2 regions of the Rhizobium sp. CNPSo 3670 genome follow, and region 1 is predicted to be linked to the other one. Evidence: predicted binding sites of a transcription regulator. Region 1 holds the regulator's gene; the other holds the start of a gene.
The links. Region 1 encodes PhoB, which activates phosphate uptake and scavenging genes when phosphate is short. Its sites were predicted from a motif close to TGTCATNNANCTGTCAT; they were not measured.
Positions count from the first base shown of each region.

Region 2: AC13QO_RS26355 (DUF47 domain-containing protein) is a predicted target of PhoB. The motif match lies at 2,321-2,337, and genes of this name have one in related genera.

Region 1 covers NZ_JBXSOL010000008.1:224,765-229,184, forward strand. Annotated here, with positions in the region: gene AC13QO_RS11125 (GcrA family cell cycle regulator) at 211-744, shown strand; gene phoB (phosphate regulon transcriptional regulator PhoB) at 1,131-1,814, opposite strand; gene phoU (phosphate signaling complex protein PhoU) at 1,940-2,653, opposite strand; gene pstB (phosphate ABC transporter ATP-binding protein PstB) at 2,698-3,513, opposite strand; gene pstA (phosphate ABC transporter permease PstA) at 3,529-4,420, opposite strand, start outside.
Region 2 covers NZ_JBXSOL010000038.1:30,400-34,819, forward strand. Annotated here, with positions in the region: gene AC13QO_RS26340 (D-alanyl-D-alanine carboxypeptidase family protein) at 1-159, shown strand, start outside; gene AC13QO_RS26345 (nucleoside triphosphate pyrophosphohydrolase family protein) at 236-553, shown strand; gene AC13QO_RS26350 (inorganic phosphate transporter) at 578-1,591, opposite strand; gene AC13QO_RS26355 (DUF47 domain-containing protein) at 1,591-2,232, opposite strand; gene AC13QO_RS26360 (GNAT family N-acetyltransferase) at 2,396-2,887, opposite strand; gene tldD (metalloprotease TldD) at 2,904-4,319, opposite strand.

The DNA.
Region 1 (4,420 bases):
CAGCAAGTTGGGGAAAACTTGAAATTCGATTCATCCGGATTCCCGCGACTCTTGTCACGGAGTCAGCCTCACACTAGGTTAAAGTTCAATTACTAGACTGCATGCGGCGGAACTAGTCACCAAAATTGATCAAGCGTTTCTTGTTTCGGAGGCTTCCGGGACAACGGTGAGGGATTCTGCCATCACCAACGCAAAAGGTGGAGACAGGGCATGAACTGGACAGACGAGCGGGTCGAGAAACTCAAGAAGCTTTGGGCCGAAGGACTGAGCGCCAGCCAGATTGCTGCGCAGCTTGGCGGCGTCAGCCGAAACGCCGTTATCGGCAAGGTGCACAGGCTCAGCCTTCCCGGCCGCGCCAAGGCCGGCGGCACGGCCACCGCGGCGCGCACGCCGAAGCGCCAGACATCCGCGCCGCGCGCGCCGAACTACGCCTCCCGGATCACCACCCGCACCGTGACCCGTCAACAGGGCGCAACGATGCTGAAGGAAGAGATCGAGGTCGATGCCGTCGAGGAAATGGAGTATGTGCCGGCCGGCAATGTGGTCGTGCCGATTTCTCGCCGCCTCGGCCTGACGGAGCTCACCGAACGCACCTGCAAATGGCCGGTCGGCGACCCGCTCAAGGAAGATTTCCATTTCTGCGGCTGCGAGTCCCCCGACAATTCGCCCTATTGCAGCTATCATCAGAAGCTTGCCTATCAGCCGATCAACGAAAGGCGCCGGGCGGCGGCACGGGTCAGCTGAGCGGGGGCTGTATCGCTGAGCATGTGAAACGGGCCGAGTGGCCCGTTTTTTTATTCGATTGGGGAGGTGACCTTTGCGTATAGCAACCAAGCCAACCCCACACTCCGTCATCCCAGGGCTTGACCCTGGGAGCCACAGCCAAGCACTCGGCTTCAATTGTTTCCCAGCAGTTGGATGCCATCAGCTCTTCACGCCGTGCCAGCCGCATGGATCCCAGGGTCAAGCCCTGGGATGACGGAGGAGAGGTTGGTGCCGAGACGCATAAGCCTCGCCGGCGCAATGACGCTGGCGACGAAGCGGCTGCGATCGACGACGGCAAGGGGGGCCTCACAAGCCGTACTGCCGTGCGTTTGGCGGGAACGCCCACCCCACACACTCCCTCAGCCTCAGGCTTCCATCGAATAACCCGCGCCACGGACGGTGCGGATGACGTCCTGCATGTTGGAGAAGTTCAGCGCCTTGCGCAGGCGGCCGACATGGACGTCGACGGTTCGTTCGTCGACATAGATGTCGTGGCCCCAGACGCCGTCGAGCAGCTGCGAGCGGGAAAAGACCCGGCCCGGCGACGACATCAGGAATTCCAGCAGGCGGAATTCGGTCGGGCCGAGGCGGACTTCGCGGCTCTTGCGGTGGACGCGATGGGTTTCGCGGTCGAGCTCGATATCGCCGCATTTCAGCACCGAGGACAGCACCTCGGGGCGGGCACGGCGCAGCATCGCCTTGACGCGGGCGACGAGTTCGGGGGTCGAGAAGGGCTTGACGACATAATCGTCGGCGCCGGTGGACAGTCCGCGCACACGCTCGCTCTCCTCGCCGCGCGCCGTCAGCATGATGATCGGCAGTCGCTCGGTTTCCGGCCGCATGCGCAGGCGCCGGCAGAGTTCGATGCCGGAGACGCCGGGCAGCATCCAGTCGAGGATGAGCAGGTCGGGCGTGCGCTCCTGAAGCCTAATTTCGGCCTCGTCGCCGCGCAGGATGGTATCGACCTCGAAGCCTTCGGCTTCGAGATTATAGCGAAGGAGCACGCTGAGGGCTTCCTCGTCTTCAACAACTGCGACTCTCGGGATCATGCGTGTCCGTCTCCTCGCGCACAAGCCTTAAACTGGGGGTTTAAGCAGGCGTCCTGCGCAAATTCAGAAATTGGCTGCGACCTCTTTGCGCGCCCCGAACGGGCGCGCACGCAATCTTGGAAGGATTATTCCGTCGCGGCGCCGACGGTGTTGGCGCTGTCATCCTTTGGGCGATCGCCTTCCGGCTGGGCGCCTGTTGCCATGTAGTAGATCGTCTCGGCGATGTTGGTGGCATGGTCGCCGATGCGCTCGATGTTCTTGGCGCAGAAGAGCAGATGCGTGCAGCTCGTGATGTTGCGCGGATCTTCCATCATGTAGGTCAAGAGCTCGCGGAACAGCGAGGTGTACATGGCGTCGATCTCGTTGTCGCGTTCGCGGATGGCGGTCGCCTTGTCGGCAGCGCGTGTCGTATAGACGTCGAGCACTTCCTTGAGCTGGACAAGCGCCAGCTCGGAGAGATGCTCGAGACCGCGGGCGAGCTTGCGGGGCACGCCGGTGCTCTGCACGGCGATGACGCGCTTGGCGGTGTTCTTGCCAAGGTCGCCGACGCGTTCGAGATCGGCGGCGATGCGGATCGAACCCATGATTTCGCGCAGGTCCGCCGCCATCGGCTGACGGCGGGCGATGGTGACGATCGCCTTGTCGCCGATTTCGCGCTCGGTGTGATCGAGGATCACGTCGTCTGAGATGACCTTCTGCGCCAGCGCGGTATCGCCGTTGACCAGCGCCCGGACGGATTCGGCGACCATCTGTTCGGCCAGGCCGCCCATTTCGGAAATCCGCCTGGAAAGGAACTTCAGATCATCATCATAGGCAGAATAAATATGTGTCGATGCCATGGGGCTTTGTCCTCGAATAAGGGGAAGGCTTCGGATGGCCGTGATCAGCCGAAGCGACCCATGATGTAGTCCTGGGTACGGGGATCGTCCGGATTGGTGAACATCTTGTCGGTGTCGTTCTCCTCGACAAGATTGCCGAGGTGGAACATGGCGGTGCGCTGCGAGACGCGCGCGGCCTGCTGCATGGAGTGGGTGACGATGACGATCGTATAGTTTTCGCGCAGTTCGTGGATCAGCTCCTCGACCTTGGCGGTGGCGATCGGGTCAAGGGCCGAGCAGGGCTCGTCCATCAGGATGACTTCCGGGCTGACGGCAACGGCGCGGGCAATGCACAGGCGCTGCTGCTGACCGCCGGAGAGGCCCGTGCCGGATTCGTGCACGCGGTCCTTGACCTCGTTCCAGAGGCCGGCGCGCTGCAGGCTGCTCTCAACGATCTGGTCGAGATCGGCCTTCGACTTGGCGAGACCGTGGATGCGGGGGCCGTAGGAGACGTTTTCATAGATCGACTTCGGGAACGGGTTCGGCTTCTGGAAAACCATGCCGACGCGGGCGCGAAGTTCGACGACGTCGATATCCGGATCATAGATATCGTCGCTGTCGAGCGTGATCTTGCCGGTGACGCGGCACCCCTCGATCGTGTCGTTCATGCGGTTCAGGCTTCGCAGGAAGGTCGACTTGCCGCAGCCCGAGGGGCCGATCAGGGCGGTTACGGTGTTTTCGCGGATGTTCAGGTTCACGTCGAAAAGCGCGCGCTTCTCGCCGTAGTATACGGAGACATCCTGTCCGATCATTTTATACGGGACGTTGCTCATCTTCTGATCCAGCGCCTTTTCAACTGCAGCTTCCGTCAGCATGTTCATGATGTTTGACTCCGTTTACCAGCGGCGCTCGAAGCGACGACGCAAGAGGATGGCGCCCATGTTCATGACGACCAGGAACAGGAGCAGAACGATGATGGCACCCGAAGTACGCTCCACGAAGGCACGTTCGGCCTCGTTCGCCCACATATAGACCTGCACGGGCAAGGCCGTCGAGGGCTCGAGCGGCGTCGTGGGCGCATTGGCGACGAAGGCGACCATGCCGATCAGGAGCAGCGGCGCGGTCTCGCCGAGCGCATGCGCCAGGCCGATGATGGTGCCGGTGAGAATGCCGGGCATGGCAAGCGGCAGGACATGGTGGAACACCATCTGCATCTTCGAGGCGCCGAGGCCCAAGGCGGCGGCGCGGATCGAGGGCGGCACGGCGCGCAATGCGGCGCGGGTCGCGATGATGATCGTCGGCAGCGTCATCAGCGTCAGCACCAGGCCGCCGACCAGCGACGCCGAGCGCGGCAGACCGATGAAGTTGATGAAGACGGAAAGGCCGAGCAGACCATAGACGATCGACGGGACGGCGGCGAGGTTGTTGATGTTGACCTCGATCAGGTCGGTCAGCCTGTTCTTCGGCGCGAACTCTTCGAGATAGATCGACGCCGCCACACCGATCGGCAGCGACAGCACGAGCACGATCAGCATCAGGTAGAGCGAGCCGATGAGGGCGACGCCGAGGCCGGCGGCTTCGGGACGGCTGGAATTGCCGTTGACGAAAAGGCCGCTGTTGAACTGCTTCTGAAGCGCGCCGTCCGCCTTTAGCTGGTTCATCCAGGCCACCTGCTTGTCGTTGACCTTGCGGTTCTTCTCTTCGACGGAGAGATCGATCTGGCCCTTGTTGGCGCTATCGACATTGGCGTCGGCGAGCAAGGTGACATTGACCGTCTTGCCGATGATC
Region 2 (4,420 bases), on a different contig from region 1:
GTTTCCGCCTCGCCCTACACTGAGGCGGTCGGGCAGGGGGCGAACCGGATCTATCGCGCCCGCTTCATCGGCTTCGCCAGCAAGGACGCCGCCGCCTCCGCCTGCGATGCGCTGAAGCAGCGCTCCTATGACTGCGTGCTGCTGCCCGACCACAGCTGATCCCAGCGGCATCATACTCGGCTCTGGACAAGCAGCGGGAATCAGCGTCTCCTCCATAAACAAAAGGAGAACATCCATGCTGCGCCGTCTCGCCGACCAGTTCGAAGCCGCTTCCGCTGTCCATGTCGCCGAGAGCGGCATCGAGCGGGATGACGACTGGTTCCTTTTGAAGCTGCAGGAGGAAATGGGAGAGCTCACCCAGGCCTGGAACCGGCTGACCGGTCGGGGCCGTGCCAAAGGCCGCTCTCCCGAGGATATCAGGCGCGATCTCGCCGACGAGACTGCCGACCTGCTCGGTCACCTCCTGCTGTTTGCTCGCCGTAACGACATCGACATCGCCGCCGCGATCGAACGGAAGTGGCGGTTTCAGCCGGCACAGACGCCCAACACCTAAGCGCCACGTCAGCTGTCCGATCGACTAAGAGAGCTGGCCCAACAGGCTCACGAGCCAGAACGAAACTGCCGAAATCATTGCCGCGGCCGGCAGGGTGATGATCCATGCGATCACGATGTTGCCGGCAAGCCCCCACCTGACGGCGGAGACGCGCCGGGCGGCGCCGACGCCGATGATGGCGCCGGTAATGGTATGGGTGGTCGAAACGGGGATGCCGAGCCAGGTGGCGCCGAACAGCGTCAAGGCACCGCCCGTTTCGGCGCAGAATCCTTGCATCGGGTTCAGCCGGGTGATCTTCGAGCCCATCGTATGGACGATACGCCAGCCGCCGAACAAGGTGCCGAGCGCCATCGCCGCCTGGCATGAAATCACCACCCAGAGCGGCACGTGGAAGCTGCCACCGAGATAGCCTTGCGAGTAAAGAAGCACGGCAATGATGCCCATGGTCTTCTGGGCGTCATTGCCGCCGTGACCGAGCGAATAGAGCGATGCTGACACGAATTGCAGAAAACGGAAGGACCGGTCGACGGCAAAAGGCGTTTGCCGGATGAAGGTCCAGGTCACCGCCAGAATGAGGAACAATGCCAGCAGGAATCCGATCAACGGCGACATGACGATGGCGCTCGCGGTCTTGAGAAGGCCACTCCAGACGATCGAACTCAAGCCGGTTTTGGCAAGGCCCGCACCGACCAGCCCGCCGACCAAGGCATGGGATGAACTGGAGGGAATGCCGAAGATCCAGGTTACGACATTCCAGACGATGGCGCCGATCAAGGCCGCGAAAATCACCTGCGGTGTGACGATCGCCGGGTCGATGATGCCGGTCCCGAGCGTCTCGGCCACATGCAGGCCGAAGAACAGGAAGGCGATGAAATTAAAGAATGCCGCCCAGAAGACCGCATATTGCGGCCTCAGGACCCGTGTCGAGACGATTGTTGCGATCGAGTTGGCCGCATCATGCAGGCCATTGAGAAAATCGAACAGCAGCGCGACGCCGATGAGGCCGACAAGAAGCGGAAGAGCGAGGGCGGCATCCATCAGACATTCTCGATCACGATGCCGCTGATCTCGTTGGCGACGTCTTCGAAACGGTCGACCACCTTCTCCAGCTCGCCGTAGATCTCGCTGCCGATCATATAGGCCATCGCATTGCCGGCGCCGTGCCGGCGAAACAGATCCTTGAGCCCCTGCTCGTGCAACTCGTCGGAGCGCCCTTCCACCCGCGTGACCTGCTCGACGATCGCAGAAAGCCGCGGCGCATTGGCGCTCATGCGATCAAGCAAGGGAATGGCCTCGGCGATGAGATTGGCAGCTTCCACAACGGTCTTGCCCATCTCCTGCATCCCCGGATCGAAGCTGGTCTGCTCGAAGAGCCGGATGGTTTTGACGGTCTTGTGCATCATGTCGATCGCATCATCCATGGATTGGATGAGATCCTTGATGTCTCCACGATCGAAAGGTGTGATGAAGCTCCGCCGGACGGCCTGCATGACTTCGCGCGTTATATCGTCGGCCTGATCTTCCAACCGCACGATCGTTTCGCATTGATGCTCGATCTCTATTCCCGACAGCAACCTGTCCAGAGCCTGTGCGGCGTCGACGATCGTTCTGGAATGTTGTTCGAAAAGGACGAAAAACCGGTCTTCGCGCGGCATCAATTTCCGAAACCAACCCAGCATGAACACCTCGTGATTTTTGATCTGCGCTATGGATGACGAGCCGTCCTAAACCCTATCCCGTTGAAGAGATAGGGCTGAGTTTCGGTTTGTGACAGTTTTATGACAATTGTGGCGCGACAGGAACATGGCCGTGATCGGCCGCCGCCCTTTGCGGCATCCGCAGTCAGCCGACCTTATACCGGTAAAACTTGGTGTCCACGGCCATTAGCGGGAAGGAGCGGGGCAGGGCGCTCTTGGCAATCTCGGTAAAGCCGTTCTTCTCGTAGAAGCGATGGGCGGCAACGAATTTGTCCGTGGTGCCGAGGAAGATGTCGGTGAGGCCGGCATCTCTGGCGTGGTCGAACAGGCGCTCGAGAAGCCGCGCTGCCACGCCGTGCTCGTGGCCGCGAACCTCGGCGGCGACGAACATCTTGCGCAGCGCTGCCTGATTGTTACCGATATCCTTCAAGCCCAGCGTTCCGACGATCGCGCCATCCTTGACGGCGACCCAGAACTGACCTTTGCCGGATTGGTAGAAATCCGGGATGACCCGGAGATCCGGCTGCGCATCGGCTGTGATGTCGATGCCGAACTCCTCGCGCTGAATCGGCAGGATCACCGACAGCACGTCATCGGCATCGCCGGCGGCAAACGGTCTGATTTCGATCTGTGCCATGAGGAAATACTCCGCCTCAGGTCTGCGTGCCGCCGACGGTGATCTGATCCATGCGCAGATGCGGCTGGCCGACGCCGACCGGAACCCATTGGCCGGCCTTGCCGCAATTGCCGATGCCAGTGTCGAGCTTCATGTCGTTGCCGATCATCGACACCCGCTTCATCGCATCTGGTCCGTTGCCGATCAGCATCGCCCCCTTGATCGGCGCGCCGAGCTTGCCGTTCTCGATCAGATAGGCCTCGGTGCAGCCGAAGACGAATTTGCCGGAGGTGATGTCGACCTGGCCGCCGCCGAAGGAGACGGCATAGATGCCCTTCTTCACCGAGGCGATGATCTCATCAGGCGTCTTGTCGCCGCCGAGCATATAGGTGTTGGTCATGCGCGGCATCGGCACGTGGGCATAGCCCTGGCGGCGGCCGTTGCCGGTGGGCGCCATGCCCATCAGCCGGGCATTCTGCCGATCCTGCATGTAGCCGACCAGCTTGCCGTTCTCGATCAGCACGTTGTAGCCGGACGGCGTACCCTCGTCGTCGATCGTGATCGAGCCGCGGCGGTTGTCGATTGTGCCGTCATCGACGACGGTGACGCCGGGCGCGGCGACGATCTGGCCGAGAAGGCCTGCAAAGGCCGACGTCTTCTTGCGGTTGAAATCGCCTTCCAGCCCGTGGCCGACGGCCTCGTGCAGCATCACGCCCGGCCAGCCGGAGCCGAGAACGACGTCCATCGTGCCGGCCGGCGCATCGATCGCCTCCAGATTGACGAGTGCCTGGCGCAGCGCCTCGTCGGCGCCATATTGCCAGCTGCCCTCGGCGATGAAATCGCCAAAGCCGATGCGCCCGCCGCTGCCGTAAGAGCCGCTCTCCTGCCGCTCGCCTTCACCGACTACGACGGAAATGTTGATGCGCGTCATCGGCCGGATGTCGCGGACACGGTGGCCGTCGGCGCGCAGGATGTCGACGACCTGCCAGCTCGCCGCGACTGAGGCGGTAACCTGCCGGACCTTGTCGTCCTTGCCTCTCAGATAGGCGTCGATGTCCTGCAGGACCTTGACCTTCTCCTCGAAGCTCGGCTGGCCGATCGGGTTCTGGTCGCCGTAGAATTTCTTGTTGGTGCCCTGGGGAGCGGCGGCATAGGTGCCGGAATAGCCGCGCGTCACTGCGCCGACCGCATCGGTCGCCCGCTTCAGCGCCGCCACCGAGAGGTCGCCGGCATGGGCATAACCCACGGCTTCGCCGGCAACGGCGCGAAGTCCGAAACCCTGTTCCGTATTGAAGCTGCCGCCCTTCAGCCGGCCATTGTCGAAGGTCAGCGCCTCGGCCTGGGCATGCTCGATAAACAGCTCGCCGTCATCGGCGCCGGCGAGCGCTTCGGCGACAAGGCCGCGCATCGTGGCTTCGTCGGCGTCGAAAAGCGTCAGGAGATCGGTGGTCATGGTCTGGCTCCAATGGCATGCGTTCGGGAATGCGCTTGCGCCTTAGATAGGGCTCCTGTTGATAAAGAGTGAAGCCCTGCGGTGGAATTATTATAGCTGGA